4 regions of the Streptomyces sp. NPDC054841 genome follow, and region 4 is predicted to be linked to each of the others. Evidence: riboswitches for the same ligand, from Rfam matches in the RefSeq annotation. Region 4 holds a riboswitch; each other region holds the start of a gene.
What was found. A riboswitch is a leader RNA that binds a small molecule or an ion and turns the genes downstream of it on or off. The one in region 4 is predicted to bind cobalamin.
Positions count from the first base shown of each region.

Region 1: it holds a riboswitch for cobalamin, as region 4 does, so the genes downstream of both, metE (5-methyltetrahydropteroyltriglutamate--homocysteine S-methyltransferase) here and ACWGI8_RS29110 (prenyltransferase/squalene oxidase repeat-containing protein) in region 4, are expected to answer to the same signal.
Region 2: it holds a riboswitch for cobalamin, as region 4 does, so the genes downstream of both, ACWGI8_RS15995 (cobalamin biosynthesis protein) here and ACWGI8_RS29110 (prenyltransferase/squalene oxidase repeat-containing protein) in region 4, are expected to answer to the same signal.
Region 3: it holds a riboswitch for cobalamin, as region 4 does, so the genes downstream of both, ACWGI8_RS37925 (ribonucleoside-diphosphate reductase subunit alpha) here and ACWGI8_RS29110 (prenyltransferase/squalene oxidase repeat-containing protein) in region 4, are expected to answer to the same signal.

Region 1 is NZ_JBSGZO010000436.1:671-7,146, forward strand. It holds gene metE (5-methyltetrahydropteroyltriglutamate--homocysteine S-methyltransferase) at 1-1,846, opposite strand, end outside; cobalamin riboswitch at 1,999-2,219, opposite strand; gene ACWGI8_RS35780 (MurR/RpiR family transcriptional regulator) at 2,531-3,451, opposite strand; gene ACWGI8_RS35785 (SPW repeat protein) at 3,696-4,175, opposite strand; gene ACWGI8_RS35790 (YbaY family lipoprotein) at 4,311-4,652, opposite strand; gene ACWGI8_RS35795 (hypothetical protein) at 4,649-4,876, opposite strand; partial or broken gene ACWGI8_RS35800 (amidohydrolase) at 4,982-6,476, opposite strand, start outside.
Region 2 is NZ_JBSGZO010000098.1:5,384-14,675, reverse strand. It holds gene ACWGI8_RS16020 (class II aldolase/adducin family protein) at 1-443, opposite strand, end outside; gene ACWGI8_RS16015 (anion permease) at 823-2,037, shown strand; gene ACWGI8_RS16010 (hypothetical protein) at 2,053-2,274, shown strand; gene ACWGI8_RS16005 (alkene reductase) at 2,387-3,457, opposite strand; gene ACWGI8_RS16000 (MerR family transcriptional regulator) at 3,593-3,940, shown strand; cobalamin riboswitch at 4,159-4,313, shown strand; gene ACWGI8_RS15995 (cobalamin biosynthesis protein) at 4,345-5,295, shown strand; gene ACWGI8_RS15990 (cobyric acid synthase) at 5,292-6,878, shown strand; gene ACWGI8_RS15985 (putative cobaltochelatase) at 7,066-9,099, shown strand; gene cobO (cob(I)yrinic acid a,c-diamide adenosyltransferase) at 9,099-9,292, shown strand, end outside.
Region 3 is NZ_JBSGZO010000507.1:25-5,343, reverse strand. It holds gene ACWGI8_RS37930 (ribonucleotide-diphosphate reductase subunit beta) at 1-656, opposite strand, end outside; gene ACWGI8_RS37925 (ribonucleoside-diphosphate reductase subunit alpha) at 656-3,040, opposite strand; cobalamin riboswitch at 3,171-3,313, opposite strand; gene ACWGI8_RS37920 (GNAT family N-acetyltransferase) at 3,366-3,869, opposite strand; gene ACWGI8_RS37915 (hypothetical protein) at 4,183-4,662, shown strand; partial or broken gene ACWGI8_RS37910 (phosphate ABC transporter ATP-binding protein) at 4,884-5,237, shown strand.
Region 4 is NZ_JBSGZO010000276.1:674-9,965, forward strand. It holds gene ACWGI8_RS29090 (ECF transporter S component) at 84-941, opposite strand; gene ACWGI8_RS29095 (ATP-binding cassette domain-containing protein) at 905-3,139, opposite strand; gene ACWGI8_RS29100 (energy-coupling factor transporter transmembrane component T) at 3,136-4,227, opposite strand; gene ACWGI8_RS29105 (SCO2322 family protein) at 4,617-5,309, opposite strand; gene ACWGI8_RS29110 (prenyltransferase/squalene oxidase repeat-containing protein) at 5,411-6,670, opposite strand; cobalamin riboswitch at 6,763-6,910, opposite strand; gene ACWGI8_RS29115 (MBL fold metallo-hydrolase) at 7,002-8,042, opposite strand; gene ACWGI8_RS29120 (hypothetical protein) at 8,284-8,928, shown strand.

The DNA of each region.
Region 1 (6,476 bases), on a different contig from region 4:
GTTCGTCGACCTGGATGACGGAGGTTCCCGCCGCCTCGAGGTCGTCGACCTCGTCCCGCAGGGCGAGAGCGACCTGGCGTGCGGTGTCCCCGAGCGGCTGGTCGTCGCGGACGAAGGACCAGGCGAGCATGGTGACCGGGCCGGTGAGCATGCCCTTGACCGGTCGGTCGGTGAGCGACTGCGCGAAGCGGGTCCAGCGCAGGGTCATCGGTCCGGGGCGGGAGATGTCGCCGGCGAGGATCGGCGGGCGGACGCAGCGGGTGCCGTACGACTGGACCCAGCCGTGCCGGGTGGCGAGATATCCCGTGAGCCGCTCGGCGAAGTACTGCACCATGTCGTTGCGTTCGGGCTCACCGTGCACCAGGACGTCGATTCCGGCCTCCTCCTGGAAGGAGATGACCTCGCGGATCTCGGCCTCGATGCGCTCCTCGTAGCCGGCGGTGTCGATACGCCCGGCGCGCAGATCGGCACGGGCGGTGCGCAGTTCGCCGGTCTGCGGGAACGATCCGATGGTGGTCGTCGGCAGCAACGGCAGCGCGAGGTGGGCGCGCTGGGCGGCGGCCCGCTCCGGGTACGGCTGCGCGCGGCGGCCGTCCGCGTCGGTGACAGCTGCCGCCCGGGCGCGCACCGCCGGGTCACGGGTGATCGCCGAACCCGCACGGGAGGCCAGATCGGCCCGGTTCGCGGCCAGCTCCGCCGCGATCGTGTCCGTGCCCTGCGCGAGGCCGCGGGCCAGGGTGACGATCTCGGCGGTCTTCTGGCGGGCGAAGGCGAGCCAGCGGGCGATCTGTGGATCGATGTCGTGCTCGACGGTGCTGTCCAGCGGGACATGCAGAAGCGAGCAGGAGGCGGACACATCGACCCGGTCGGCGAGACCGAGCAGGGTGCCGAGGGTGGCGAGCGACGCCGAGAGGTCGTTGATCCATACGTTGCGGCCGTCGACGACGCCGGCGACCAGGCGCTTGCCGGGCAGCCCGCCGGCCGCGGCGAGTTCGTCGAGGTTCGCGGCGGCCGGGCCGGTGAAATCGAGGGCGAGACCGTCGACGGGAGCCTTGGCCAGGACCGGCAGCGCTTCGCCGAGCCGGTCGAAGTAGGAGGCGACCAGCAGCCTGGGCCGGTCGCTGAGGCCGCCGAGGCCGCGGTAGGCGCGGGCGGCGGCGTTCAGCTCGGCGGGCGTGCGGTCCTGTACGAGGGCGGGCTCGTCCAGCTGCACCCACTCGGCCCCGGCGGCCCGCAGTTCGGCGAGTACCTCGGCGTACACCGGCAGCAGCCGGTCCAGCAGCGTCAGCGGCTCGAAGCCGTCGTCGACACCAGGAGCGGGCTTGGCCAGCAGCAGATACGTGACCGGGCCGACGAGCACGGGGCGCGCGCGGTGGCCGAGTGCGAGCGCCTCCTCGAGTTCGGCGACCTGCCTGGCCGGATCGGCGGAGAAGACGGTGCCGGGTCCGAGCTCGGGGACCAGGTAGTGGTAGTTGGTGTCGAACCACTTGGTCATCTCCAGCGGCGCCACGTCCTGGGTGCCGCGTGCCATCGCGAAATAGCCGTCCAGGGCGTCTGCCTCGACGGCGGCACGGTGGCGGGCGGGGATCGCGCCGACCATCACGCTGGTGTCCAGGACGTGGTCGTAGTACGAGAAGTCACCGGTCGGCACCTCATGGACACCGGCCTCCGCGAGCTGCCGCCAGTGGGTGCGGCGCAGGCCGGCGGCGGTGTCCCGGAGGGCGTCCGCGGTGACGCGGCCCTTCCAGTAGCCCTCGATCGCCTTCTTCAGTTCCCGGTTCCGGCCCTGCCGGGGGTAGCCGTACACGGTGGCCCGTGCTCCCGTGGCTGCGGACTTGCTGGTCACGGAACTCTCCTTCGCGAGCGTGTCTCCGATACGACCCCGGGAACGGATCGAGGGCGCGAAGGAACGGCGACCGGGCGGCCGGATGTTGCCCGTGTCCGCCTGGTGTGTGCGCCGACCCGCCCTCGAGGTCACCGGGATCTCCGCACGCGTACGTCGCGTGCGGGCAACGGGCAGGTCTTCGGACTCGCGGGCACGTCGCCGGTTTCCCGGCGGACACCTACTGGCCGTCGCTTCCCAGACCCGGCCGGGCCCAGTGCGTATGACGGCGGTCGTTCCCGCTCACCGCTGCGGGGCAGTCCCGGATTCCCACCGGGTTCCCTCTTACGACACTCCTGTCCAACTGACAGGGCGTACCAGCTGCACGGTCAGCGTAGGGGGTACGTGGGTTCGCGGACACCACTGTTCACATTCCGGAAGGAATGTGCGGGTGCGGGCGGCCTGCATGCAGCAGACCGGCCGTCTTGCCGGCGGCCCCGGCCCAGGGGTTGACCGGGGCCGCCGGGGGGCAGCCAAGGGGAGAGGCTGCCCTAACAGAACACCGTGGGGCCGACGAGGAGGAGTGTCGTCCGCAGTGCCACCTGAAGTAAATATATTTACTGCCAAGTACGCAAGGGCATGAAAAAATTCATGCACCTCTGGGTGTGAAAGTCCCCCCTGCAAGACCGTCGCCCGGCCCCGCCCGCGTCAGTACTCCAGGAAGAAATCGTGCTGCTCAGCGGCCTGCTCGTACTGCTCAAGACGCATCTGCGTACGCTCGGGATCGGCATCGGCCATGGCCTGGAGGATGGCCGCCGACAGCACCCCCGGCGCCGCGTACGAGTCGAAGACCAGACGCGATCCGGTGGCGGCCGTGAACGCCACGTCGGCCTCGTCGACCAGCGGCCCCATCGTCAGGTCCGTGATCAGTGCGGTGCGCAGGCCCGCACTGCTTGCGGCCCGCATCGCCGCCAGTGTCTCCTTGGCGTGCCGCGGCATCGCGAACGCCAGCACCCATGTGCCGCCCGCCTCCCGGGACTGCAGCAGCGCGTCGTAGGCCACGCTCCCCCCGCGCGAGACCAGACGCACGTCCGGATGGATCCGCCTCGCCCCGTACGCGAAGTACTCCGCGAGCGAAGAGGAGATCCGCAGGCCGAGAATCGTCAGCGGGACCGACCGGGCGAGCTCCCGGCCGATGTCGAGCACCTTGCCCGTGTCGGCGAACACACGGCGCAGGCCCTCCAGATTGCCGATCTCGGCGTCGACGGCCGCCTGCAGTTCGTTGCGGCGGTCCTCCCCCGTGTCCACCGAGCCGGCGACCGCGCTCAGCGCGATGGGCTGCAGCGCCTCCCGCAGCGCCGGGAACCCGCTGAACCCCACCGACGAGGCGAAGCGCGTCACCGACGGCTGACTCACCCCCACCCGGTCCGCGAGATCCGTGATCGACAAGAAGGCGGCCTCGGTGAGGTGGTCGATGATGTACTGCGCGATCCGCCGCTGCGCGGGAGACAGCCGGTGCCCGCCGAACAGAGCGCGGACCCTCTCCACAGGCGTCGGCTCCGCATCGGGAGACTGCCTTCCCGGCGTGATAGCAGACGCCTGCGCGCGCGCATGCTGCCCTGATGGCACGGTGTGCCTCCTTCGCGTCCCACTTGGGTTCAACATAGCTCACGCACCGTGGTCGCCCACGGGAACCGTCGGCCACTGTCCGGCTGGTGGGACAGCCCCGTACGCGGCTGCCGACTGCGGCCGCCGTACGGCGAGTTCGGGGACGGCTGAGCGGGAGAACCGGCCGTCGTACGGGAAGGCCCCGACCCGGTCGGCACGTGCGGGAGCTTTCCGGGGGCGGGGCCTTCCCTGAGGCGGGACGCGCTCAGCGTATGGGGCCGATGTCCGGGCCGCCGCGCGCGGAGGCCCGAGAGCGGCGGAGGCCGCCGACGCGGCGCTCGGCCACGGCCGCCATGGCCAGACCGAGCAGCAGCGCCACGACGCCGACGATGACGTTGCTGACGATGCTGCGGGTCGTCGCGACGTTACCGGCGACGACCCAGGGGGAGATGATCGTCCAGGCTCCGATGGCTATGGCGCACCAGGCCTGGGAGTGGGTCCGCTCGTAGGCCGAGCCGAACCCGCCCATGCACAGGGCATAGGCGACACCGGTGATCAGGTTGCACACGGCCAGCGTGGTGAGGCCGTTGAACCCGGCGATCCACGGAGAGGCCGCCAGGTACAGGCCCGTGAGGAGGGCCAGTGTCTCTATCGCCTGCGCGCGAGGCGTCGAGGTCGCCCGTTCGAAACGTGCGCGCATCTCGGCCAGGTCGGGGTGCTGCTCGATGCTGGGGTGGGTGGTCATGGCGGGCCGCCTCCTTCGGAAGCGTGAAATCGGCCGTTCACCTGCAATGAAACGCTTTCTGCGCAGTTCCGGTCAACGCGGCCGGGACAACTCGTGGGGACGGATACGGACCGTGTCCGGGCGGCAGCGGCACGGTCATACGACGGTGACGGGAGCGATCAGCCCATCGGCCGACTCCGGCGGGACGGGGGTGGCCTGAGTGCTGATCAGGTCCCCCTGGGACAGGGCTCCGGTGCCGGAGAGGTCGATGTGGACCCGCAGTCCGTAGGAGGCGCCGGGGTCGAGGTCCGGCACCCTGACGGTGAAGGGCACGCGGCCCCCCGGAGTCAGCTCGACGTCCGTCTGGACCTGTGCGCCGACCACCGTGGAAGGACCATCGGCAAAGGAGACGTCCCGGACCTCGACGAGGACCCGGGCCGCCAGGGTCCTCGGACTGTCGGCGGGGAGGGTCACGAAGCCCGCGACGGTGTCCGTCATCGCGGCCTGCCCGCCGGCAACCGTGCGGGGGCCCGCTCCGGGTCGCGCTCGTCGAGCCGCGCCAGGAGCGCGGCGACCTCCGCGGTGATCGGCAGCCCGGTCCGCTCCTCCACGAACAGCCGCCGGCCCGCGGGGCCGGCCTCGAAGAACACGTACTGCCCGGCGGGGCGCCGGGCGGCGGTCTTCTTCGTGCGGCGGGTGCGCCCCGACGGGCCGGCGTTCATGCGTCTCCTCGGTGCAGGGGATGGAACGTGCTCGGACGGGGACTTCGTCACCTCCATGCGTTCCACCCCCTGCCGCTCGGCGGAGATAGGACTTACTCGTCCAGTCTAGGCGTCGGGGGTGGCGTACACGCGCTCTCCCCCGACGTAGGTCAGCGCGACCTTGGCCTCCGCGATGGCCTCGGGCGGCCCCGCGCACGGGTCCCGGTCCAGGACGATCAGGTCGGCGAGGGCTCCGGTCCGGACGCTGCCGGTGTCGTCGAGGTGGTTCACGTACGCCGAGCCCGCGGTGTACGCCGTGAGCGCGGTGGTCAGGTCGATCCGTTCGTCGGGCAGGAACACCGGGCTCCGCTCCCCCGGCAGGACGCGGTTGACCGCGACGTGGATGCCCTCGATCGGGTCCGGGCTGCTGACCGGCCAGTCGCTGCCCGCGGCGAGGGTCGCACCCGCGCGCAGCAGTGCGCCGAACGGGTACTGCCATGCCGCCCGTTCGGGTCCGAGGAAGGGGATGGTGAGCTCGTCCATCTGCGGTTCGTGCGCGGCCCACAGCGGCTGCATGTTGGCCGTGGCGCCGAGCTGCCGGAAGCGGGGGACGTCGTCGGGGTGGACGACCTGCAGATGAGCCAGGTGCGGGCGGGTGTCGGTCGGGCCGTTGGCGGCACGGGCGGCCTCGACGGCGTCCAGGGCGTCGCGTACGGCCCTGTCGCCGAGGGCGTGGAAGTGGGCCTGGAAGCCGAGCGCGTCCAACTCGGTGATGTATGCGCCCAGTTGTGCCGGGTCGACGAAGCTGGTGCCGCGATTGGCGGTGGCGCAGCCGCAGCGGTCGAGATAGGGGTCGAGCAGGGCGGCGGTGCCGTTCTCGGCGACTCCGTCCAGCATGATCTTGACGGTGCCGGCGCGGAACCGGTCGTGGGTCAGCGCGGCCCGGCGTTCGACGAGCTCCGGGATCTGTTCCGCCCCGCGCTCGCGGTCCCACCACAGGGCGCCGACGACGCGGGCGGTGAGCAGCCCGTCCCGGGCGGCCGTGACGTAGGCGCCGGACGGGTCGTCCATACCGAGGAAGTCGCCGATGAGCGCGTCCTGCCAGGCCGTGATGCCCAGGGAGTGCAGATACCGCTGGGCGTGCAGCAGGGCGGCGAGCCGGTCGTCGGGGGTGGCCGAGGGTGTCAGGCGGCCGACGAGCTGCATGGCTCCTTCCTGGAGCATGCCGGTGGGTTCGCCCGAGGCGTCGCGCTCGATCCGGCCGTCGGCGGGGTCGGGGGTGTCCCGGGTGACACCGGCGAGCCGGAGGGCGCGGCTGTTGGCCCAGGCGCCGTGGTGGTCCCGGTTGGGCAGATACACCGGCCGGTCCGGGACGACCGCGTCGAGCAGCTCCTTCGTCGGCGTTCCGCCTTCGAAGGCCTCCATGGACCAGCCGCCGCCGGTGATCCACTCCCGGTCGGGGTGGGCGGTGGCGTACGCCCGTACGGCGGCGAGCGTTTCCTCGGCCGTCCTGGCACCGGTGAGGTCGCACTGGGTGAGTTCGAGGCCTGCGGGCACCGGATGGACGTGGGCGTCCTGGAAGCCGGGCATCAGCAGCCGCCCGGCGAGGTCGACGACGTCG
Region 2 (9,292 bases), on a different contig from region 4:
TTCTCGGCCAACTCGTCCGTTCCGTACAGGGCGTACGGAGCGACGCGGACGGGGCCGCCGAGGGCCGCGGCCATGTAGTGGATCAGCGGCACCTCGCTGACCAGGGTGGAGACGGCGGTGGCGTGCACGGCGTGGGTGTGCACGACGGCGGCAGCGTCCGTGCCGCGGTAGATCGCGAGATGCAGCGGCAGCTCACTGGTGGGAGTGAGGTCCCCGAGGATCTGCCGCCCGTCGAGCCCGACCCCCACGGCGTCCTCGGCGGCGAGCCGGTCGTACGGCACTCCGCTCGGCGTGACCAGGACGATGTCGCCCGCGTCGGTCGCGACCCGTACGGAGACGTTGCCCGAGGTCCCGACGACGAGTCCGTCGGCGGCGGTTCTGCGGGCGGTGGCCACGAGCTCCGCCCACGCCTGCGAAATCGCTTCCTGCCCGTGCTGTGTCATGGGGCGATCCTGTCAGGCCGCCCTGCCGGACCGGTCCTCGGGCGAGGCGGCCCGCTGCGGGCGGGCTGGTCGTACCGGACGATCCGCCGGTACGGCAACGGCGGCGGAGGCCTGCCGGGTGACCAGAATCTCTTCAACGGATCCGCGGCGCAGCCGAGGGGGCGGCCTCGCGGTGGCGAAATGTCCCCCGCGGCCGTACTGGGGCCGGTTCTGCCGGGTTTCCCGCTGCCCGCCCCGCTTCGCTTCCGTCGCTCCACTTCACCAGCGGAGTGGCGGAAACTTACCTCGGGACACTACAAAGCCCGACTCAGTTCACCTTCCGTTCATCCAGGTTGCCTACGTTCAGCGCGCCACTGACGTCCAATAGAAGCCTGGGTAAATGGAAAACATCACGCTTCTCCTCGGGATCGTGATCATTACCGCTCTCGTGTTCGATTTCACGAACGGTTTCCACGACACAGCCAACGCGATGGCGACGACCATCTCGACCGGTGCACTCAGACCAAAGACGGCGGTGGCCATGTCCGCCGTGCTCAATCTCGTAGGCGCCTTCCTGTCCGTCGAGGTCGCGAAGACGATCTCCGGCGGGATCATCAACGAGAGCGGCATCCGCACGGAGGTGATCTTCGCGGCGCTCGTGGGCGCGATCCTGTGGAACCTCTTCACGTGGCTGCTCGGCCTGCCGTCCAGCTCCTCCCACGCGCTGTTCGGCGGTCTCATCGGCGCCGCCGTGATGTCCGCCGGCTTCTCGGCGGTGAACGGCGGCACCATCGTCACCAAGGTCCTGATCCCGGCCGTCGCCGCGCCGATCGTCGCCGGTCTCGCCGCGCTGCTCGCGACGAAGCTGACGTACAAGATCGGCAGCAGGGCCGACGACAAGGCCACCTCGAAGGGCTACCGCGCCGGCCAGATCGCCTCCGCGGGCCTCGTCTCCCTCGCCCACGGCACCAATGACGCGCAGAAGACCATGGGTGTCATCACGCTGGCCCTGGTCACAGGCGGCGTCCTCGCTCCCGGCTCGAACCCCCCGATGTGGGTCATCGTCTCCGCCGGCATGGCGATCGCGCTCGGTACGTACCTGGGCGGCTGGCGCATCATCCGCACCATGGGCAAGGGCCTGACCGACCTCCGGCCGCAGCAGGGCTTCGCCGCCCAGACCAGCGCCGCGACGGTCATCCTGGCCTCCTCGAACCTCGGCTTCTCGCTCTCCACCACCCAGTCCTGCTCCGGGGCCGTGATGGGTGCGGGCCTCGGCCGCAAGGGCGGCGTGGTCCGCTGGTCCACCGCCACCCGGATGTTCGTCGCCTGGGGTCTGACCCTGCCGGCCGCCGGTCTGGTCGGTGCCGCGGCCGAGTTCCTGACCAGTCAGGGCACCTGGGGCATCGTCGCCGTCGGTGTGCTGCTGGTCGCGAGCTCCGCTGTGATCTGGTCGCTCTCGCGCCGCAAGCCGGTCGACCACACGAACGTCACCGACGACGAGGCCGCCGACGCCGAGCCGGCAGATGCCACGGCACTGGACGGCCTGAAGGTCACCATCCCCGCCCCCGCCGCCCCTGCCGGTGAGCCCGCCCCCGCCCCCCCCGCCGCGGCGTAAGAAGGAAACGAAAGCATGAAGATCGACTGGGTAGCTCTCGGCTCCGTCTTCGGCGTGAGCCTCGTCGTCACCGTCGCCCTGGTGGGCTTGTTCACCCTGGGCATCGTGGGTCTCTCCAGGCAGGAAACCGCCTCCGCGCAGGGAGGCTCCGCGGTCCTGGCCCGCTCGGGTGCCTACGCCTGCTTCGCGCTGTGCGCGGCGGCGGTCGCGTACGGGATCTTTCTGATCGTCGCCTGACCTGGCAGCCGGCTTCGTCCGGTCCTGTGCTCCCTCACCTGGGCGGAGGACCGGACGAAGGCCGTTTCAGCGCGGAAAGCAGACGACCCCACGACCACTGCCGCGACGCAGGTCAGTGTTGATGACTGGAGTAGTCGAGGTACCCGGTGTCGCCGCCCTGGTACCACGTCTCCTGGTTGCTCTCGCGCAGCGGGAGTCCGAGACGGAGTCGCTCCACCAGGTCCGGGTTGGCGAGGTAGGCGCGGCCGTAGCTGATCAGGTCCGCTCCGAGGGCGAGCCAGTGCTCGCCGAGCGCCTTGTCGGTCGGCTTCGGGCCGATCTGCCCGCCCGGGTTGACGATGAACGCGCCGGGCCACGCCTTGCGCAGCCCGATGAGCACGTCGTCCTCGGCTGTGACCAGGGCATGGACGTAGGCGAGACCGATCGGGGCGAGCGCGTCCAACAGGGCCCCGTACAGCTGTGGCACGTCGTCCTCGGCCATGTCCCAGACCTGGCCCCCGGGGGAGAGACGGATGCCGACACGGTCGGCGCCGATGGCGTCGGCGGTCGCCTCCGCCGCCTCGACGGCGAAACGGATGCGGCCGGTGATGGAGCCGCCGTAGGCGTCGGTGCGGCGGTTGGCGTTGGAGGACAGGAACTGCTGGATCAGATAGCCGTTCGCCCCGTGCAGCTCGACGCCGTCGAAACCGGCGTCGATCGCCCGGCGCGCCGCGTCGGCGAACACCTGTACCTCGCGCTTGACCTCGTCGGTCGACAGGGCACGGGGGACAGGGGCGGGCAGAAATCCCTTGGGGCCGGTGAACAGTTCGCCCTTCAGCGCGATCGCGGAGGGTGCGACGGGGTGGTGGCCGACGGTCTCGGGATGCGCGACCCGGCCGGAGTGCATGAGCTGGGCGAAGATCCTCCCGCCGTTGGCGTGCACCGCGTCGGTCACCGGCCGCCACGCCGCGACCTGCTCATCACTGTGCAACCCGGGGGTGTTGGGGTTCGACTGCCCCTGCAGGCTCGGCTGCACCCCTTCGCTGACGATCAGGCCGGCGGTGGCGCGCTGGGCGTAGTAGGTCGCCGACGACGCGGCGGGTATGCCGTCCTGTGTGGCGCGAGCCCGGGTCATCGGGGCCATCACGACGCGGCTGGGCAGCCGGAGGTTTCCTAGCTGGTAGCTCTCGAACAGGCTGGTCACAGTCATTCCCTTTGCTCTCGAGGAGGTGCTGGCCGGTCGTGAGTTACGCTAAAACCTGACATTGACGTCAGAGGCAAGTCCTGTGGTCCGGATCACCGGTGGGTCCCGGTCACCGGTGAGGCACCGGGAGGCAATGTGCGCATCGGCGAGCTCGCCACCAGGACAGCCGTGAGCGTGCGCGCCCTGCGGTACTACGAGGAGCAGCAACTGCTCGCGTCGGAACGCAGCCCCAGCGGACAGCGCCGGTACCCGGAGAGCGCGATCGAGCGCGTCATCCTGATCCAGCAGCTGTATGCCGCGGGGCTGTCGAGCAAGACGATCCGGGGGCTCCTTCCCTGCATCAACACGGGAGTCAGCACACCGGAGTCCCTGGCGCTGCTGAAGGCCGAACGCGACCGGATCGGCGCCCGGATCGGCGAACTGGTCAGCACCCGGGAACGGCTCGACGCCGTGATCGCCGCGGCCGAGGGGACGGACCACTAGACGAGTAAGTGCTATCTCCCGCCGTCCGCCCGGAGCAGGCGGGAGATAGGACTTACTCGTCCAGGGCCTGTCCGGTGGATCAGGCCGGATCACCGAGCACGTGAGCCCGGCAAGATCGAAAGACACCCCCTGGGTCGCGCGCCCGCGTGTGGGACTCCGTGCGGCTCCGTGTGGGACTCCGCACACTGTCCCGTCGCAGGTCAAGGGCGAGTTGACGGGTGTTCTCAGCCCGTGGTGGACTTCCGGAGCCATTTACGGCGGCAGAAGAGGAAGCCGGTGCGAATCCGGCGCGGTCCCGCCACTGTCACGGGTGCGTCCCCCTTCAACGGGACGTTCCCCGAAGCCAGGAACTCTCTCCCGCCGGTCACGTCGAGCCAGGGCGCGGACCCTGAGTGAGGACGAACATGCGTGCAGAGCGGACCTTTGCATGCGGTGCCGCTGCCGGACTCGCCGGCGACCTGCTCCTCGGCGATCCGCGCCGTGGGCATCCGGTCGCCGCGTTCGGCCGGGCCGCCGCTGCCGTCGAGCGGGCGCTGTGGCGCGACCACCGGGGGTGGGGCGCGGTGCACACCGCCGTGTGCGCCGGGGGCGCCGTCGTCGCGGGCGCGCTGGCCGCTGCTTCCGTGCGCCGTTCCCGTACGGCATCGATCGCCCTGACCGCGGCCGCCACCTGGGCCGTGGTCGGCGGCACGTCGCTGGGGCGGGAGGCCCGGGCGATCGGCGGGGCGCTGGCGACCGGGGACATCGAGGTCGCCCGGGAGCGGCTGCCCCATCTGTGCGGGCGTGACCCGCAGGCGCTGGACGGACCGGGGATCGCCCGGGCGGTCGTCGAGTCCGTCGCCGAGAACACCTCCGACGCGGTCGTCGGCGCCCTGGTGTGGGGGGCGCTCGGCGGGGTGCCGGGGCTCGTGGGCTTCCGTGCCGTGAACACCCTGGACGCGATGGTGGGCCACAAGTCGCCCCGCTACCGGCGGTACGGCTGGGCCTCGGCGCGGCTCGACGACGTCGCGGGCTGGCCGGGCGCCCGGCTGACGGCGGCACTGGCGACGGTCGCCGGCGGGAATCCCCGGGGTGCGGTACGGGCCTGGCGCGCGGATGCCGCGAAGCATCCGAGCCCCAACGCCGGCCCGGTGGAGGCGTCGTTCGCGGGGGCGCTCGGAGTGAGACTCGGCGGGACGCTGTCCTACGGGGGGCGGGTCGAGCACCGGCCCGTACTCAACGGGGACGGCCGGGCCGTCGAAGTAGCGGACATCGAACGTGCGGTGCGGCTGTCGCGCCGCGTGGGGGTGCTGGCACTCGCGGCGTGCGCGGGCGCGCGGCTCGTACACGGGGCTGTCAGGGGGAGGCGTACATGAGTGGCGGTGGACTGCTGGTCGCCGGGACGACGTCGGACGCGGGCAAGAGCGTCGTCACGGCGGGGATCTGCCGGTGGCTGGTGCGCCAGGGCGTGAAGGTCGCGCCCTTCAAGGGACAGAACATGTCCCTCAATTCGTTCGTGACACGCGAGGGCGCGGAGATCGGCCGTGCGCAGGCCATGCAGGCGCAGGCGGCGCGTGTGGAGCCCACCGCACTGATGAACCCCGTGCTGCTCAAGCCGGGCAGCGACCGGTCCAGCCAAGTCGTGCTGATGGGCAAGCCGGTGGGCGAACTGAGTGCGCGCGGGTTCTTCGGGACGTCCGGGCCCGCGGCGCAGCCGCAATCAGGTGATGTGTCCCCCGGGAAAATGCTGCACGGCGGGCGGCAGCAGGCGCTGTTCGGGCCCGTCATGGAGTGCCTGGAGGAGCTTCGGGGCACGTATGACGCCGTGATCTGCGAGGGGGCCGGCAGCCCGGCCGAGATCAATCTGCGGCGCACGGACATCGTGAACATGGGCATCGCCCGGGCCGCGCGCTTCCCCGTGGTGGTGGTCGGGGACATCGACCGGGGCGGGGTGTTCGCGCAGTTCTTCGGTACGACGGCGCTGCTCGCCCCTGAGGACCAGGAGCTGATCGCCGGCTATCTGGTGAACAAGTTCCGCGGTGACGTCACACTCCTGGAGCCGGGTCTGGAGATGCTGCACGGGCTCACCGGGCGGCGGACGTACGGTGTGCTGCCCTACGCACACGGGCTCGGCATCGACGAGGAGGACGGCCTGCACGTTTCTCATAGGCACAGTTCCCTGCGGGGTGCGGTACGCGAGTCCGTCGTCGCCCCGCCGGTCGGCGAGGACGTGCTGCGCGTCGCGGTCTGCGCCGTACCACTGATGTCCAACTTCACCGATGTGGACGCACTGGCTGCCGAGCCGGGCGTGGTCGTGCGCTTCGTGGACCGCGCCGAGGAGCTCGCCGACGCCGACCTGGTCGTCGTGCCCGGCACTCGTGGCACCGTGCGCGCCCTGGAGTGGCTGCGCGAACGGGGCCTCGCGGACGCGATCGCCCGCCGCGCGGCGCAGGGCCGTCCGGTGCTCGGCATCTGCGGTGGCTTCCAGGTGCTGGGCGAGCGGATCGATGACGAGGTCGAGTCACGGGCCGGGTCCGTGGCAGGGCTCGGGCTGCTGCCGGTGCGGGTGCGGTTCGCGCCCGGGAAGACCCTCGCACGGCCGGTGGGCGAGGCGCTCGGAGAGCCGGTCGAGGGGTACGAGATCCACCACGGTGTCGCCGAAGTCCTCGGTGGAGAGGCCTTCTTGGACGGCTGCCGGGTCGGATCGGTGTGGGGCACCCACTGGCACGGCTCGCTGGAGAGCGACGGCTTCCGGCGGGCGTTCCTGCGCGAGGTGGCCGCGGCCGCCGGGCGCCGTTTCGTACCGGCCCCCGACACGAGCTTCGGCGCGCTGCGCGAGGAACAGCTGGACCGGCTCGGCGACCTGATCGAGGAGCACGCCGACACCGACGCGCTGCTCGGCCTGATCGAGGGCGGCGCGCCCGCCGGGCTGCCGTTCATCGCGCCGGGTGCGCCGTGAGCGCCTGTGGCGGGGCTCCTTCGGAGCGCGTCCGGGGGTACCCCCACGCCGCAGGGCGTAGGGGGAGTTCGAGGACGGCCACCCGGGCCAACCCGGCGGTATCGGTTTCAGATGGAGCGCAACGGCCTCGGCAGGGCACGAACGAGCCGCGCAACCGGCGTGGCTCCAGCGAAGGAGTGATCACCCGATGAGCACCCCCTACCCGTTCACCGCGATCGTCGGAATGGACGATCTGCGGCTCGGGCTCCTGTTGAACGCGGTCTCGCCCGCGGTCGGCGGTGTGCTCGTACGCGGTGAGAAGGGCACCGCCAAGTCGACCGCCGTGCGGGCGCTCGCGGCGCTCATGCCGGATGTCGACGTCGTCGCCGGGTGCCGGTTCTCCTGCGCGCCCGGGGCGCCCGACCCGACGTGTCCGGACGGGCCGCACGAGGCGGCTGCCGGTACGGCGCGGCCCGCCCGGATGGTCGAACTCCCCGTCGGCGCTTCGGAGGACCGGCTCGTCGGCGCGCTCGACATCGAGCGGGCGCTCGCGGACGGCGTGAAGGCCTTCGAGCCGGGGCTCCTCGCGGACGCGCACCGCGGGGTGCTGTACGTCGACGAGGTCAACCTGCTCCACGACCACCTGGTGGATCTGCTGCTGGACGCCGCCGCGATGGGCGCGTCATACGTCGAGCGCGAAGGCGTCTCGGTACGCCATGCCGCGCGTTTCCTGCTGGTCGGGACGATGAACCCCGAAGAGGGCGAGCTGCGGCCGCAGTTGCTCGACCGGTTCGGTCTGACCGTGGAGGTCGCGGCGTCGCGTGAGCCGGAGCAGCGGGTGGAGGTCGTGCGGCGGAGGCTGGCGTACGACGAGGACCCGGCCGCCTTCGCGACGCGCTGGGCGGACGAGGAGGAGGCGCTGCGCGAGCGGATCGTGGCGGCGCGGACGCTGCTGCCCTCCGTGGAGCTCGGTGACGCCGCGCTGCGGCAGATCGCGGCGACGTGCGCAGCGTTCGAGGTGGACGGTATGCGCGCCGACATCGTGATGGCCAGGACGGCGACGGCACTGGCCGCGTGGGCGGGGCGTACGGACGTCATCGAGGAGGACGTCCGGCAGGCCGCGCTGCTGGCGCTCCCTCATCGGCGGCGGCGCAACCCGTTCGACGCGCCGGGCCTCGACGAGGACAAACTCGACGAGACGCTGGAGCAGTTCGGCGGGGACGACGAGCCGGAGCCCGATCCTGAGCCCGATCCGGACCCCGACCCGGACGGCGGGCCCGGCGGCGGCATTCCGCCGCAGGGGCACGGACCCGATGCCGCGCCGCCCGCCGAGCAGCCGGGGCAACCGGAGCCGTCCGCCTCCCGGACCCCCTCCGGCGCGGGCGAGCAGGCCGCCGTACGGGCCGCCGAACCGTTCCGTACGAAGATGCTGAGCGTGCCCGGCCTCGGCGAAGGGGCCGCGGGGCGTCGCTCCCGGGCGCGTACCGAACACGGCAGGACCACCGGTGCCCGCCGCCCCCAAGGGACGCTCACCAAGCTGCACTTGGCGGCGACGGTGCAGGCCGCGGCCCCGCACCAGCGGGCGCGCGGGCGCTCGGGCCCGGGTCTCGTGGTCCGGCGAGACGATCTGCGCCAGGCGACCCGCGAGGGCCGCGAGGGCAATCTCGTGCTGTTCGTCGTGGACGCGTCCGGCTCGATGGCGGCCCGGCAGCGCATGAGCTCCGTGAAGGGCGCGGTGCTGTCGCTGCTGCTCGACGCCTACCAGCGGCGCGACAAGGTCGGTCTGGTCACCTTCCGCGGCACGGGCGCGGACGTGGCGCTGCCGCCGACGTCGTCCGTGGACGCGGCCGCCGCACGCCTGGAGCAGCTGCCGACGGGCGGGCGGACCCCGCTGGCCGCAGGCCTGCTCAAGGCGCACGACGTGCTGCGCGTGGAGCGTCTGCGCGATCCGTCGCGCCGGCCGCTGCTGGTGGTGGTGACGGACGGCCGCGCGACCGGCGCACGCGGCGGTGACGCCCTCGCGCTCGCGGCACGCGCCGCACGGCTGCACGCCGACGGGAACACCGCGGCCGTGGTCGTGGACTGCGAGGCGGGGCCGGTACGGCTCGGGCTCGCCGGGAATCTCGCCCGCGAACTCGGCGGCACCGCCGTCACCCTCGACGAGCTGCGCGCCGACAGCATCGCGGGGCTGGTCAGAGACGTACAGGCAGCAACCACGGGAAGCAACAGGAGGGCCGCGTAGTGCCGCAGGGACAGCCGACCGTCGTTCCGGACGACGGACTCACCACCCGCCAGCGCCGTAACCGCCCGCTGGTCATGGTGCACACGGGCATCGGCAAGGGGAAGTCGACGGCCGCCTTCGGAATGGCGCTGCGCGCCTGGAACCAGGGCTGGCCCGTCGGGGTGTTCCAGTTCGTCAAGTCGGCGAAGTGGAA
Region 3 (5,319 bases), on a different contig from region 4:
CAGTTCGTCCCGGTCGCCAGGCCGTGCAGCAGGCCCCGGGAGCGGAACCAGTACACGTACGCGAAGGCGCCGTAGAAGAACAGCCCCTCGATGCAGGCCGCGAAGCAGATCAGGTTCAGCAGGAAGCGGCGGCGGTCGGCCTTCGTCTCCAGCCGCTCGATCTTCTCCACCCCCCCTTCCCCATCGAGGGCGGCCATCCACTTGAAGCAGAACTGGGCCTTCTCGCGGATCGAGGGGATGTTCTCGACCGCGTCGAAGGCGGCGGCGCGGTCCTCCGGATTCGGGAGGTAGGTGTCCAGCAGCGTCAGATAGAACTGGACGTGCACGGCCTCCTCGAAGAGCTGCCGCGACAGGTACAGGCGCGCCTCGGGGGAGTTGATGTGCTTGTAGAGCGTCAGCACCAGGTTGTTCGCGACGATCGAGTCGCCGGTCGCGAAGAAGGCGACCAGACGGCCGATCAGATGCTGCTCACCGGGGGAGAGCTTGGCGAGGTCGGCGACGTCGGAGTGGAGGTCGACCTCCTCCACGGTCCACGTGTTCTTGATCGCGTCCCGGTAGCGCTCGTAGAAGTCCGGGTAACGCATGGGGCGGAGAGTCAGTTCGAAGCCCGGGTCGAGAAGATTCTTCTCGGCCTTGCTGTCGTTCGCGGTGGTCATTACTGGCAGGCCTCGCAGGACTCGGGGTTCTCAAGGGAGCAGGCGATCGCGTCGGCGTCGGGGGCCGCCTGCTGTACGGGGATGGGTGCGGCGGCGGCCGCGGTGCCGGACGCGGCGCGGGCGATCCGGGTCGCCGGGCGGGAGCGCAGGTAGTACGTCGTCTTCAGGCCCTGCTTCCAGGCGTACGCGTACATCGAGGAGAGCTTGCCGATGGTCGGCGTCTCCATGAAGAGGTTCAGCGACTGCGACTGGTCCAGGAACGGCGTGCGGGCGGCGGCCATGTCGATGAGGCCGCGCTGCGGGATCTCCCACGCCGTGCGGTACAGCTCGCGCACATCCGCCGGGATCCAGTTCAGGCCCTGCACCGAGCCGCTGGAGTCGCGCAGCGCCTCACGGGTCTGCGCGTCCCACACGCCCAGCTTCTTCAGGTCGTCCACCAGGTAGGAGTTGACCTGCAGGAACTCGCCGGACAGCGTCTCGCGCTTGAAGAGGTTGGAGACCTGCGGCTCGATGCACTCGTACACGCCCGCGATCGAGGCGATGGTCGCGGTCGGCGCGATGGCGAGGAGGAGCGAGTTGCGCATCCCGGTCGCGGCGATCCGGGCGCGCAGCGCCGCCCAGCGCTCGGGCCAGTTGAGCTCCACGGCAGCGCCGTAGTGATCGGGGTGCAGAACGCCGCGCGCCGCGCGGGTCTGCTCCCAGGCGGGCAGCGGGCCGCTGCGCTCGGCGAGGTCGCAGGACGCCTCGTACGCCGCCAGCATGATCCGCTCGGCGATCCGCGTCGAAAGGGCCCGGGCCTCGGCCGAGTCGAACGGCATCCGCAGCTTGAAGAAGACGTCCTGGAGACCCATCGCGCCCAGGCCCACCGGGCGCCACTTGGCGTTGGAGCGGCCGGCCTGCTCGGTCGGGTAGAAGTTGATGTCGACGACCCGGTCGAGGAAGGTCACGGCCGTACGGACGGTCTCGTCCAGCCGCTCCCAGGCGATCTCCGCGCCGTCGGCTCCCTCTTCGACGAAGGCGCCGAGGTTGACCGAACCGAGGTTGCAGACCGCCGTCTCGCCGTCGTTCGTGACCTCGATGATCTCGGTGCACAGGTTGGAGGAGTGGACGACCGTGCCGGGCTCGGCGGTCTGGTTCGCGGTCCGGTTCGAGGCGTCCTTGAACGTCATCCAGCCGTTGCCGGTCTGGGCGAGGGTGCGCATCATGCGGCCGTAGAGGTCACGGGCCGGGATCGTCTTGCGCGCGAGCCCGGCGGCCTCCGCCTTGCGGTAGGCGGCGTCGAAGTCGTCGCCCCAGAGGTCGACCAGTTCGGGCACGTCGGCCGGTGAGAACAGCGACCACTCGGCGTCCGCGTTCACCCGGCGCATGAACTCGTCGGGGATCCAGTGCGCCAGGTTGAGGTTGTGCGTACGGCGCGCCTCCTCGCCCGTGTTGTCGCGCAGCTCCAGGAACTCCTCGATGTCCGCGTGCCAGGTCTCCAGGTAGACGCAGGCCGCGCCCTTGCGGCGGCCGCCCTGGTTCACGGCGGCGACCGAGGAGTCCAGCGTCCGCAGGAACGGCACGATGCCGTTGGAGTGGCCGTTGGTGCCGCGGATCAGCGAACCGCGGGAGCGGATGCGGGAGTAGGAGAGGCCGATGCCGCCCGCGTGCTTCGACAGCCTCGCGACCTGGTGGTAGCGGTCGTAGATGGAGTCCAGCTCGTCCAGCGGGGAGTCCAGCAGATAGCAGGACGACATCTGGGGGTGGCGCGTGCCGGAGTTGAAGAGGGTGGGGGAGGACGGCAGGTAGTCCAGCCGGCTCATCATCCCGTACAGCGAGGCGACTTCGTCGAGGGCCCGGACCGAGTCGTCCTCCGCCAGGCCGGCGGCTACGCGCAGCATGAACTGCTGCGGCGTCTCGATGACCTTGCGGGTGATCGGGTGCCGGAGGAGATAGCGGCTGTAGAGGGTGCGCAGGCCGAAGTAGCCGAAGCGGTCGTCGCCGGCGGGGTCGATGAGCGTGTCGAGGCGCCCGGCGTGGGTCTGTACGAACGCGGCTGTGCGGTCCGCGATCAGGCCCTCGCGGTGGCCGACGGCGACCGAGCCGGAGAAGGCGGCCGCCCCCTGTGAGGCCGCCTCCTCCGCGATGGTGAGGGTGAGCAGCCGGGCCGCGAGCCGTGAGTAGGCCGGGTCCTCCGAGATCAGGCCGGCGGCCGCTTCGGTGGCCAGCTCGCGCAGTTCGGCCTCGTCCGAGCCCGCGTGACGGCCCCGGAGCGCGGCGGCGGCGACGCGGCCCGGGTCGGTGTCGGGGAGATCGGCGGTGAGGTCGGTAAGGGTCCGCAGCAGCGCGGTACCTGGCCCGTCGGTGAGCTTCGTTGAAGCAGGATCGGGCGGCGCGATGGTCACGGGGTGCTCTCCCTCGCTCGGCTGGGGGCCGGCGGGGCGCAGGGGCACGGGCGCACGCGTCTGAGAGCCGGTGCGCCGCGTCCACCGGCCTGTTCCGCGAGGCCCGGACGTGTCGGCACCCGGGCCGGACGGACCGGGTGCGTTGCCGACAGGTCCTCGGACTCGTGGGTATGCAAAGGAGCGAATGCAGACCAACTCACCGTTGCGGGACAGTTCCGGATTTCCACCGGATTCCCCTGCTGCGGCAACGGAGTCGAGCATACATGTAGGGGCGGGTCGATGCTGCGCCCCCCACATGTTGTGTCGCGGTGGCGTGGCTCACCCCTCAGAGCTCAAGTGCGTACGTCAGCAGGGGATTGCGGCCGGCCGCCGGTTTCCAGTCCCGCTCCGGGGTTCGTACGAAGCCCAGACGCTCATAGATGCGGTGGGCGCCACGCATCCGCTGCTGGGTCGACAGCACCAGCCGGCGGCACCCCTCGAGGGCCCGGGCCCGCTCGATGCACGCTTTGACGAGAGCCTCGCCCACACCACGCCCCCGGGCCTCGGCGGCGACGGCCAGCATCCGGAACTCGGCCTCGCCGTCCCCCGCGACATCGGCGTACGGCCTCCCGCCCGCCGTGAACGCCACGCCGCCGAGCGGGCGCCCCGAGCCGTCGACGGCGACCAGCACCTCGGACTGCGCGGCGCGTCCGGACACATCCCGCAGCACGGCGAGATAAGGATCCTGCTCCCCTAAGTCCAGCAGGCCGTCCCCGAGATACGCCTGTGCGGTGAGTTCGCCGAGGACGTCGTGCTCCTGCGGCTCCAGCGGTCTGATGATCACATCCATCCCGGCAGTCTGCCGCAGGCGGGCCAGGTGATTCCGCTTCCGCAGGTCACGGGTTTCCAGGGGCCGCCGGTGGTGCGGGGCCGGGGCGGAGGCCGCGCAGCGTCACCGGAACCGTGATCACGATTACCTTGAGTTCCCCGGAGCTTCCCATTCATTTTCCCTCCGTTCGGCCTTCACCTCGCCTTGCATACAGGCCCTACACAACCCGCGAGCGTCAGGTGCGCTCGGGGAGGGCTTTTCCGCCACACGTGCAGAGCACATGGACGGACGACGAGAGGGGGTGGTTTCGACGGTTCGGCCACGGTTCTTGTACGTGATGCGCGTATCGCCGCAGAGACCTGAGGAGGAGAAGCCGGTCGGGTGGCGGCTGATCGGGGCGAACAACCGCGAACTGGGACGCAGCGCCGAAGCGTTCGCCGGCCCGGAGGAATGCGCTGCCGCGATGATCGAACTGCGTGAGAAGGTCGCCGAGGCCCGTGTGCTGCTCTCCATGCCGGACACGGCGGGCAGCTGGACATGGCGCCTCGAGCTCGACGGGCGGGCCGTCGCGGTCGCGGGCAGGCCCTATCTGCGCCAGCGCGAGTGCCAGTACAACCTCAGCCAGTTCCTGGCGGCCGTTCCCGTGGCCCGGCTGGCCGAGGGGATGCCCAGCAGGCCCCGGCTGCGCGGAGTGCCGTTGCGCGGCGCCGCGGAACCGGCGTCCACATGTGCGGAGCAGGACGACGACGGCCACGGCTTCGCGTCCAACGCCCTTGCGCGCGCCGCCATCAGGGCCGGGGCGGGTGCCCGATGACGGTCGTCATGCCGGGGCTCACCGGCCCGTCCGAGCCCGCACCGGACCCCGCGGACGCGGCGGACACGCCCCGCGCCCTGCGCGGCGGGGGAGAGCTCGGGGACCGGCTGTTCCGGGGAGGTGCCCGCGGCAGCGGTGCCGTCGTGCTGGCCATCATGCTGCTGGTCGGCGTCTTCCTCACCTACCGCGCCAACCAGGCGCTCGGCGTCGCCGGATTCTCCCGTCTCCGTCAGCCCGGCGGCGCGCTCTCCGGCGGCCAGCAGCAGCGTCTGTGCATCGCGCGCTCCCTGGCCGTACGCCCCAAGGTGCTGCTGATGGACGAGCCCTGCTCGGCCCTGGACCCCACCTCCACGCGCCGTATCGAGGAGACCATCAGGGAACTGGCCCACGAGGTGACGATCGTGATCGTCACCCACAACATGCAGCAGGCGGCCCGCGTTTCCGACCAGTGCGCCTTCTTTCTCGCGGAGCAGGGCACCCCGGGCGCGATCGTCGAGCACGGTCCCACACCGGCGATGTTCTCGTCGCCTGCGGCCCCGCGGACGGCGGACTACGTCGAGGGCCGGTTCGGGTAGCCGGCGCATCACGCGCGGAGCGCGGCCGGTGGGGGACCGGGCCGCGCACGGACACGGACACGGGCCGCCACGGCAACGGGCC
Region 4 (9,292 bases):
AGGGGCGGTGGCCCGAAAGCGGATGCCCTGGGAAACCGACTACGAAGGCCGATCGTTCTGGGACCAAAGTCCTGTGGGCCGCCTCACCCCTCGGAAGAGGTTTTGGAGGCCTCGAAAGTGACCTGGGCCTCGAAGGCCGCGCGCCGTGTCGCCCGGCGGAGCGCCTTCAGCAGCGTCGGACCGACGGTGAGCGTCAGGACGACGGTGAGGGTGGCACGGCCCAGGTCCCAGCCGAGCGAGGTGGCCAGGACGTACGCGACGAAGCGCACCAGGTTCTCGCCGACCGGGTCGCCCGCGTGGAAGGAGATCCCCGAGGCCATGCCCGGCACGATCGTCCAGCCGTACAGATTCATGACCGTGCCGTACGCGAACGCCGCGGCGAAACCGTATCCGGCGAGCATCAGCAGCTCGGCGCGGCCCCGGAGGCGGTCCGGGCCGGGCAGCAGGCCCGCGCCCGTCGTGAACCAGCCCATCGCGAGCATCTGGAACGGCATCCACGGCCCGACACCGCCGGTGAGCAGCGCGGACGCGAACATCGTGACCGAGCCGAGTACGAAGCCGAAGCCCGGGCCGAGCACCCGGCCGCTCAGCACCATAAGGAAGAACATGGGCTCCAGGCCCGCCGTACCCGCGCCGAGCGGGCGCAGCGCGGCGCCCACGGCGGCGAGCACACCCAGCATCGCGACGGCCTTCGCGTCCATGCCGCCGTCGGCGATCGTCGCGACGACGACACCGACGAGAAGCGGCAGCAGCGCGGCGAAGAGCCAGGGGGCGTCCTGGGCGTGGTCCGTGACGGCCGCGTCCGCGCCGGCGAGCAGCGGCCAGCCGAAGGCGACGACGCCGATCGCGCTGATGAGGGCGAGTGCGGCGACGGCGCGAGGGCCGAGACGGACGGGGCGGGCCGTCACAGGGCCTCCTCGACCTGGGCCACGGTCAGCCAGGGCTCCGGGGCGAGGATCTTCGCGACCTGGGGCGCGAAGGCGGGCGACGACACCACGACGTCGGCCGTCGGGCCGTCCGCCACGACCTCGCCGTCCGCGAGGATCACCACCCGGTGCGCCAGCTCGGCGGCGAGCTCCACGTCATGCGTGGCGAGGACGATGGCGTGACCCTCGGCCGCGAGACCGCGCAGCACGGAGACGAGCCGGGCCTTCGCGGCGTAGTCCAGACCACGCGTCGGCTCGTCGAGGAGCAGCAGCGGGGGGCGGGCCGTCAGCACGAGCGCGAGGGCGAGCGCCAGGCGCTGCCCCTCGGAGAGATCCCGGGGGTGGGTCTCGTCCGGTACGCCGGGCAGCAGCGCGGTGACGAGTTCCCGGCAGGTCCCGGGCGCGGCGCCCGCGTCCGCGTCCGCGGCGGCGCACTCGGCGCCCACCGTGTCCGCATACAGCAGGTCCCGCGGCTCCTGCGGCACCAGCGCCACCTCCCGGATCAGCTCGCGGGGCGGGGTGCGGTGCGGGGTGAGCCCGCTCACGGTGACCGCGCCGGCGGTCGGCTCGACCATGCCCACCAGGGTGCCGAGCAGCGTGGACTTCCCGGCGCCGTTGCGGCCCATGAGCGCTACGGTCTCGCCGGGCGTCACGGTGAGGTCGACGCGCCGGAGCGCCTCGACCCGTCCGCGGCGGACGGCGAGACCGCGCGCTTCGGCCGCGGGGCGGCTGCGCCGGGTGTCGGGTACGGACGGGTGCGCGTCGGCTGCCGCGGGGCGGCTGCGCCGGGTGTCGGGTAGGGACGGGTGCGCGTCGGCGGCCGCGGGGTGGGTGCGCTCGGCCTGGTGGTCGGGCGGGGTTCCGCCGTCGGCTGCCGCGGGGCGGCTGCGCCGCAGGAGTCTGCCGAACAGGCTCCGGGCGGCGAGCCCGCGTGCCTCGGCTGCGGGCGCGTGGTGGGTGCGCCCGGCCTGGCGGTCGGGCGGGGTTCCCTCGCTCGCCCAGAGCTTCGCCTGGGGGTACCCCCGTTTCGCCCCGCTCGCCGGTGCGGGCCGTCGTGAGGGTGCGGGTCCTCCGGCCGTAGGTGCCTCGTCATTGGCGGCTGCGGACCGTGGGCCAGCCGGAGCCGGAGCCGCAGCCGCGGGCGGGAGCCGGTCGGACGACGCGTCCGCGGGCCCGAGCCGGTCGGCCGACGCATCCGCTGCGTCGGCGAGTGCGGTCGGGGCGGCCTCGTCGGATCCGCGAAGCGGGTCGGTGTCCGCCTCCGTACCCCATGTCTCGCCCGGGGCGGGGGCCGCCGTCGCGGGTCCGCGGTGGGGGGCCGGGGGCTCGCCCACGGCTTCGGGAAGGGGCGGGGTGGGGGAGAGAACAGCGGCCGCACCCGGAACCCGCGGCTCCGTCCCCGACAGCCGCGCCCGCAAGTCGCCCGCGCGGCGCCGCGCGTCCCGTACCGACAGCGGCAGCGGGTCCCAGCCCGCCAGGCGGCCGAGGGCGACGACCGGGGGGTGGACCGGGGAAACGGTCATGATGTCGGCGGGGGCGCCCGTCACCGGGGGCTCGCCAGGAGCCGGGAGCAGCACGACCTGGTCCGCGTACTGGACGACCCGCTCAAGTCGGTGCTCCGCCATCAGGACGGTCGTGCCCAGATCGTGGACGAGCCGCTGGAGGACCGCCAGCACCTCCTCCGCCGCGGCCGGATCGAGCGCCGACGTCGGCTCGTCCAGAACCAGCACCCTCGGGTGCGGGGTCAGCACGGAACCGATCGCGACGCGCTGCTGCTGGCCGCCGGAGAGCGTCGCGATCGGGCGGTCGCGAAGACCGGCCAGGCCCAGCAGGTCGAGGGTCTCCTCGACGCGGCGGCGCATCACGTCCGGGGCCAGGCCCAGCGACTCCATCCCGTACGCCAGCTCGTCCTCCACCGTGTCGGTCACGAAGTGGGCGAGCGGGTCCTGGCCCACCGTGCCGACGAGATCGGCGAGCTCGCGCGGCCTGTGGGTGCGGGTGTCCCGGCCGTTCACCGTGACCCGGCCCCGCAGCGTGCCGCCCGTGAAATGCGGCACCAGCCCGGAGACGGCACCCAGAAGTGTCGACTTGCCGACTCCCGACGGGCCGACGAGCAGAACCAGTTCGCCCTCGGGGACGGTCAGGTCCACCCCGGCGATCGTGGGCGCGGCGGCGTCGCCGTACGTCACCGAGACGTTCTCGAAGCGGATCACGACGACTCCTCCGGCGGTGCGGGAGCTACGAACGCGGGCATCAGGCCCACCAGGACCGACACCGCGGGCCACAGCGGCAGGGTGGGCGCGGTCAGCGGTACGACGCCGGGGTGCAGGGCGTCCGGATCGTACGAACCCGCCCGGATCATCAGCGCCGCGACCGCCACGCCCGACCCGGCCACCAGCCACGCCCGGACGCCCCAGTGGTCGGGGCGGTAGCGGGTACGGACCTGACGGCGCCCGCCGAGCCACAGCCCCGCCAGCGCCGCGGCGAACCCGCCCAGCAGCACCGGCAGTCCGTACCCCGCCCCCTCGGCCGCGAGCAGTCCGTACGAGCCGGCGCAGACCCCGAGCAGACCGCCGAGCGTGAGGGCCGACGTGGTGTGCCGGACCGCGGGCGGCACCTGTGCCGTACGCCCGTACCCCCGCGCGTCCATCGACGCGGCCACCGCGACCGACCGCTCCAGCGCGCCCTCGAGTACCGGCAGCCCGATCTGCAGCACCGCCTTCACCCCGCCGGTCGGGCGGCCGCGCAGCCGGCGGGCGGTGCGCAGCCGCACCACGTCCGCGACCATGTTCGGCGCGAACGTCATCGCGACGACGACGGCGACGCCCGCCTCGTACAGCGCACCCGGCAGCGACTTCAGCAGCCGCGCCGGGTTGGCGAGGGCGTTCGCCGCACCGACACAGATCAGCAGCGTGGCCAGCTTCGCGCCGTCGTACAGCGCGAACACCAGCTGCTCGGCCGTCACCCGGCCGCCGATCCTGATCCCCTGAGACCAGTCGGGCAGCGGTACTTCCGGCAGCGTCACCAGCAGATGCGTACCCGGAATCGGCGAGCCGAGGACGGCGGAGAAGACCAGCCGGGCCGCGATGACGAAGAGCCCCAGCTTGACGAAGGCGCCGTACGAGCGGGCCCACGGCGCGTCGGTGCGGCGCGCCGCCACGACGTACCCGGCGACGCCGACCAGCAGGCCCAGGAGAAGGGGGTTGGTGGTCCGGGACGCGGCGGTGGCCAGACCCAGAGCCCACACCCACCACGCCCCCGGGGGCAGCGCGTTGCTGCGGCTCGCCTCGGGGGCGCGCAGGACTCCGCCACGGGGCGGGCGCCGCCCCGGGCGCTCGCGGTGTGCAGCGTCGCGGCGCGTGGCGTACCGGTCCCGGCCGGGGCGGCCGGTGTGGCCGTCCGCAGGCGTCGCCGGACGGGCTGGGAACGTGCCGTTCTCGTGGGCGCGGCCGGTGTGGCCGTCCGCAGGCGTCGCCGGACGGGTTGGAAACGTGCCGTTCTCGTGGGCGCGGCCGGTGTGGCCGTCCGCAGGCGTCGCCGGACGGGCTGAAAACGCGCCCTCCTCAGGCGCCGCCGGGCGGGCGGGAAACGTGCCGTTCTCGTGGGCGCGGCCGGTGCGTCCGTCCTCAAGCGCCGGACGGGCTTGATGTGTGCGGTCGGTACCGGCACGGCGGCCGGGGCTCGGCGGGGTCATCCGCGACGGCGGCGGGACTGCCAGAACGCCGCCGCGCCCAGCGCGAGGACCGCGGCGACACCCGCGAGGAGGCCGAGCGACGGGCCGCTGCCGGTCGCCTCGGCCGTCTCGGCAGGCGCGGAGGCGGACTCCGGGGAGGACTGCGACGAGGACTGCGGGGACGCTGTCGTCGACGGGGCGTCGCCCGACACCTGTTCGCCGCAGCCCGTCCTCGGGCAGCCGGAGATCGCGCACAGCAGCGCATCCGAGTTGTAGCGCAGGGGCTCGGCCACCGCGGCGAGGGCCTCCGCACTGGTGGCGTCGGGACGGACCTGCGCACAGCCGGTGCGGGGGGCCGGCGGCGTCTCGCCCCCCGGCGCGTCGGCGGGGGTGCCGAAGTCGACGACCACGCCGACGCGCTTGGTGCCGGCCTTCGCGGGGGTACCCGCGCACAGCGCGGCGAAGCCGGGTGCGGTCCGGGGCCTGGCAGAGTCCTGCGAGTCCGCACTGACGGAGAAGCGGAAGCCGTCCACCGTGCCATCGGCCGGCCGGGCCGTGGCCGGGCCCTGGGTGGCGTACGCCCAGGCCCCGCCGTCGGACTGCCAGAACGACCAGTACCGGTAGCCCGCCGCCTGCGCGGACCCCGCGCCGCCCAGCACGGTGAGCGCGACGCCGAGGGCGAGGACGAGCGCCGTCAGTCGTGCAGGCACGACCGTGCCCACCCCTGTGCGCGTCCCGTACCACCGCGTCCCGTACCACCGCGCACCGCGGGCGCGGGCGCGGGGGCGAGTGCGGTCGGTCGCCCTCGGCATCACTGCTGCTGGTTCTTCCGGCGACCGCTGATCAGGAAGCCGATGCCCGCGCCGGCCGCGACACCCGCGCCGACGATCCACCAGATACCGGCGCTGTCGCCGCCCTTGTCCGTCTCGTCGTCCGAGTCGCCCTCGCTCGGCTGCGGCGTGGCCGCGTCCGTGGCCGTGGGCGCGGGGCCGGTCGCGTTCAGCTGCTCGACCAGGTCGGCACCGCCGAAGTCGCGCGGGTCGGCGCCGGACGCGTGCGCGGCGAGGATGAGCTGCGCGTACGCGGCAGGTCCGGCGTCCTTCGCCCAGCCGGCGGAGTTCTTCTCCAGCCAGGCCACCGCACCGGCCGCCTTGTCACTGTGCCCGGCGGCGGACAGGGCGAGCACCGCGTCCGCGGTGTTGCCGAAGTCCGGCAGCGGAGCCGGGTCGGTCGCGCCGGGCATCGGCGGCGAGTCCAGGTGCCCGGTCTTCGCCAGGGCCTTCGTGAGGTACGCGGCGCCGTTGCGCGCGGCCTGCTCCGGAGTCGCCCTGGCCGGGCTGGCGCACTTCGGTTCCCCGTCCGGCTTCGGGCCGCCGGCGATCATGCCGCGGCCCAGTCCGCCGAGCACGGCCGCCGCCGTGGCGTCGCCGTTCGCGAGCAGCTTGCCCGCCTTGTCCGGCTGGTACGCGAACGCCCCGCCGCCCGTCGCGTCGGCACACGGGATCGCGAAGGAGACGAGTGCGTCGTACGGGGTCTTTCCGTCCTTCGACTTCACGTCGCCCGGCTTGGCCTGCGCCGCGGCGAAGGCGCCGATCACGATCGACGTGGAGTTGGCGTCGGACGGCATGCCCGGGTTGTAGCTCCAGCCGCCGTCCGCGTTCTGCACGGACTTCAGCCACTCCAGGCCCTTGTTGACGGCGTCCTGGTGCCCGCCGAGGGCGCGCAGGGACTGCACGGCGGCCGCCGTGGCGTTGGTGTCCAGCATCGTCTTCGCGTCGCACGGCTTGCCGGCGTCCGCGCGGTACGAGGCGAAGCCGCCGTTCGCGCACTGCTGCCCGGTCAGCCAGTCGACGGACTTCGCGGCGGGCACGGTCCGCATGACGTCCTGCGCGAGCAGCGCCAGCGACTGCCGCCAGACACCGTCGTACGTCGGGTCCTTGGTGCCGTACAGCCCGGCCGGGATCGTGGGCGAGGGAGAAGGGGTGGGCGCGGCCGTCGCGGCCGGGGCACCGGCCACGCAGAGCACGGCGGAAGCGGCGGCGAGCGCTGCTGCGCTGCGGCGAACGGTCATGGCGGACTGTGCCTCTCCTGTCGGGAGCCGGGCACAGGCACGCTGAGGCACCAGGCTCCGGCGCCGTATACCTCGACGGTGCCGGCCACCGGGCGGTCCCGATGGCGCGAACCGGTCACTCCGGTACGAGGCATTCCGACTCACCGCCTGCGACGGCGGCTCACGGTTGCGGGTCAGTGCCGGATTTGCACCGGCTTCCCCCCGTACGGTGTGATGACGACTCGCACACTCTACCGGTCCGTATGCCGGGCCCCCGGGGACGGTCGGCACTGCCGGGCCCGCGCGGACGCGCCCGCCGGAATGCCGGCGCCCCGGCCGACGGGGACGGGCGTCAGTGAGCCGCCACGTACGCCACCGGATCACTGCCCGCCACCGCCTCCGCCCGCCCCAGCTTCACCAGGCGGCGCAGATGGGCCTCCGCCTCCGAGACCGCGATGTTCCGTGAGCCGTAGGGGATCTGCTCCCAGGGGCGGTTCCACTCCATGCGCTCGGCCAGCTGCCACGGAGTGAGCGGCGCGGCGAGGAGCTCCAGCAGTCCGCCCAGCCGCTCCTCGTGGTGGGCCAGCAGCTCACGGACTCGGGCGGGGGCGTCGGTGAAGGCGTGCTGGTGCGCCGGGAGGACCTCGGCGACGCCGAGGCGGCCCACACGCTCCAGGGAGTCGAGGTAGTCGCCGAGCGGGTCGGTGACGGTGGAGTCGTCGGGGTCTTCGTAGAGGCCGATGTGCGGGGTGATCCCCGGCAGCAGATGGTCGCCGGAGAAGAGCCGTCCAACGCCGGGGAGGTTCGCCGGGTGCTCCTCCTCCAGGTGCAGACAGACGTGCCCGGGGGTGTGGCCGGGCGTCCATATCGCGCGCAGCCGACGGCCGGCCAGGTCGACCGGCTCCCCGGGGACGATCTCCCGGTCGGGCAGGGCGGCCCGGAGCCCGGGCAGGGTGCGCATCCGGCCTTCGGCGCGCGCCGCGCGCAGCGGGGCCAGATGCTCCTCGGGGGCGCCGACGGCGGCGAGCTTGTGGGCGAGGTAGTCGAGCCAGGCGCCGGGCCGTGCCTCGCGGGTGCGGCGTACGACGGCGGTGTCGGCCGCGTGCATCGCGATCCAGGCGCCGGACGCCTCGCGCACCTGACCGGACAGTCCGTGGTGGTCGGGGTGGTGGTGGGTGATGACGACGCCGTGGACGGCGGCCACCGAGGTGCCGATGGCGGACAGGCCCTCGGTGAGGGCCGTCCAGGAGGCCGGATCGTCCCAGCCGGTGTCGATGAGGACGGGGCCGCGGCCGGTGTCGAGGACATGGACCAGGGTGTGGCCGAGCGGGTTGTCCGGGATGGGGACCTGGAGGGACCACACGCCTCCGCCGTGCTGGATCACCTGTGGCATGCGTCCTCGAATCTCCGGAGGCGGCAGGGGCATTGCTCACTATAACGAGAACTGATGGACCGTCAGAATGGTCGGGGAGAGTTTGCCGGCATCCCCGGCCGGCCTGCGTCTCGGGTGTCGCCACGCCGAAGATCGTTCTGGTTGAGGGTTCTTGCGCCGACATGACAGGCAGTGCTCGCTGCGATCCACTGGAAGAGGACCTCATGTGCGTCGACAGCGAGGAAGAGCGCTGGGAGGACCCGTGAACACCACAGGCCGCTTTGCTCGCAGGGCCACCACCGTGAGCCTGACCGCCGTTCTGGTCGCTGCAGGGACGGGCGGGGCCACCGCCGCCGGCACGCCCCACGACTTCGCCCGCACGGGCGGCCTCCGCGCCTCCGCCACCGCCGCCGACGACGACTGGATCTCGGTCACCGGCCCGCCTCGCAGCATCACCGCCGAGTGGGTCGAGACCACCGACAAACCCACCGGCATCTCGGTCAAGATGCCCGGCAAGGCCGAAACCCAGGAAGGTTCCTTCACCCTCGACTCCAAGTCGATCCAGATGCGCATTTACAAGGTCGAGGACGGGAACAAGCGCTTTGCCTTCGAGGTCGCGGACACTTCGGGAACTGACGTCAAGGATGCGCTGGGCACGGTCATCCCAGGCGCTGCTGCCCCGGTCAGCGGGACCGTGACCAGCAACCGCGCCACAACAGTCGACGGCCACCCCGCCCGCGAGGGCCGTATCACGTTCAACAGTGACGGCGTCCCGAGCGTGATCCTCATCCGTGTCATTGCCGCTGACGGCCAGCTTGTCGTGCTTGCGACCAGTGCCCCCACTGCGAACGAGAAGGGCCTGAACGTGCTCTACAAGCGCTTCACCAGCAGCCTGCGCATCCCCTGACCTTTCCGTTCGGGTGATCACCCGAACGGTGCGAATGAGTCTCTCCGCATGCGTGAACGTCAGGGTGTGCGCAGGCTGGGAGAAGCTGCCGCCCGTGCGCACGGTGAGGGACGATGATCGTATCCGTGGTGTCGATGCCGGAAGGGCTCGTCGCTCGTACAAACCTGCCGGAGGCCCGTGAGCGTCTCGCGGCATCGCGCTTCCTGCTCGTGGACATCGAGCTGCCCGAGAAGGCGTCGCCCGACGAACAGCCGGTCTCCCGGCAACTCGGTCTGGAAGCCGAGGGCTTGACGTGGCTGGGCAGGGAAGGCGAATCCGTACGGGCCGAGTTCCTCGGGGACACTGCGGGCTTCGTCGTGCCCGT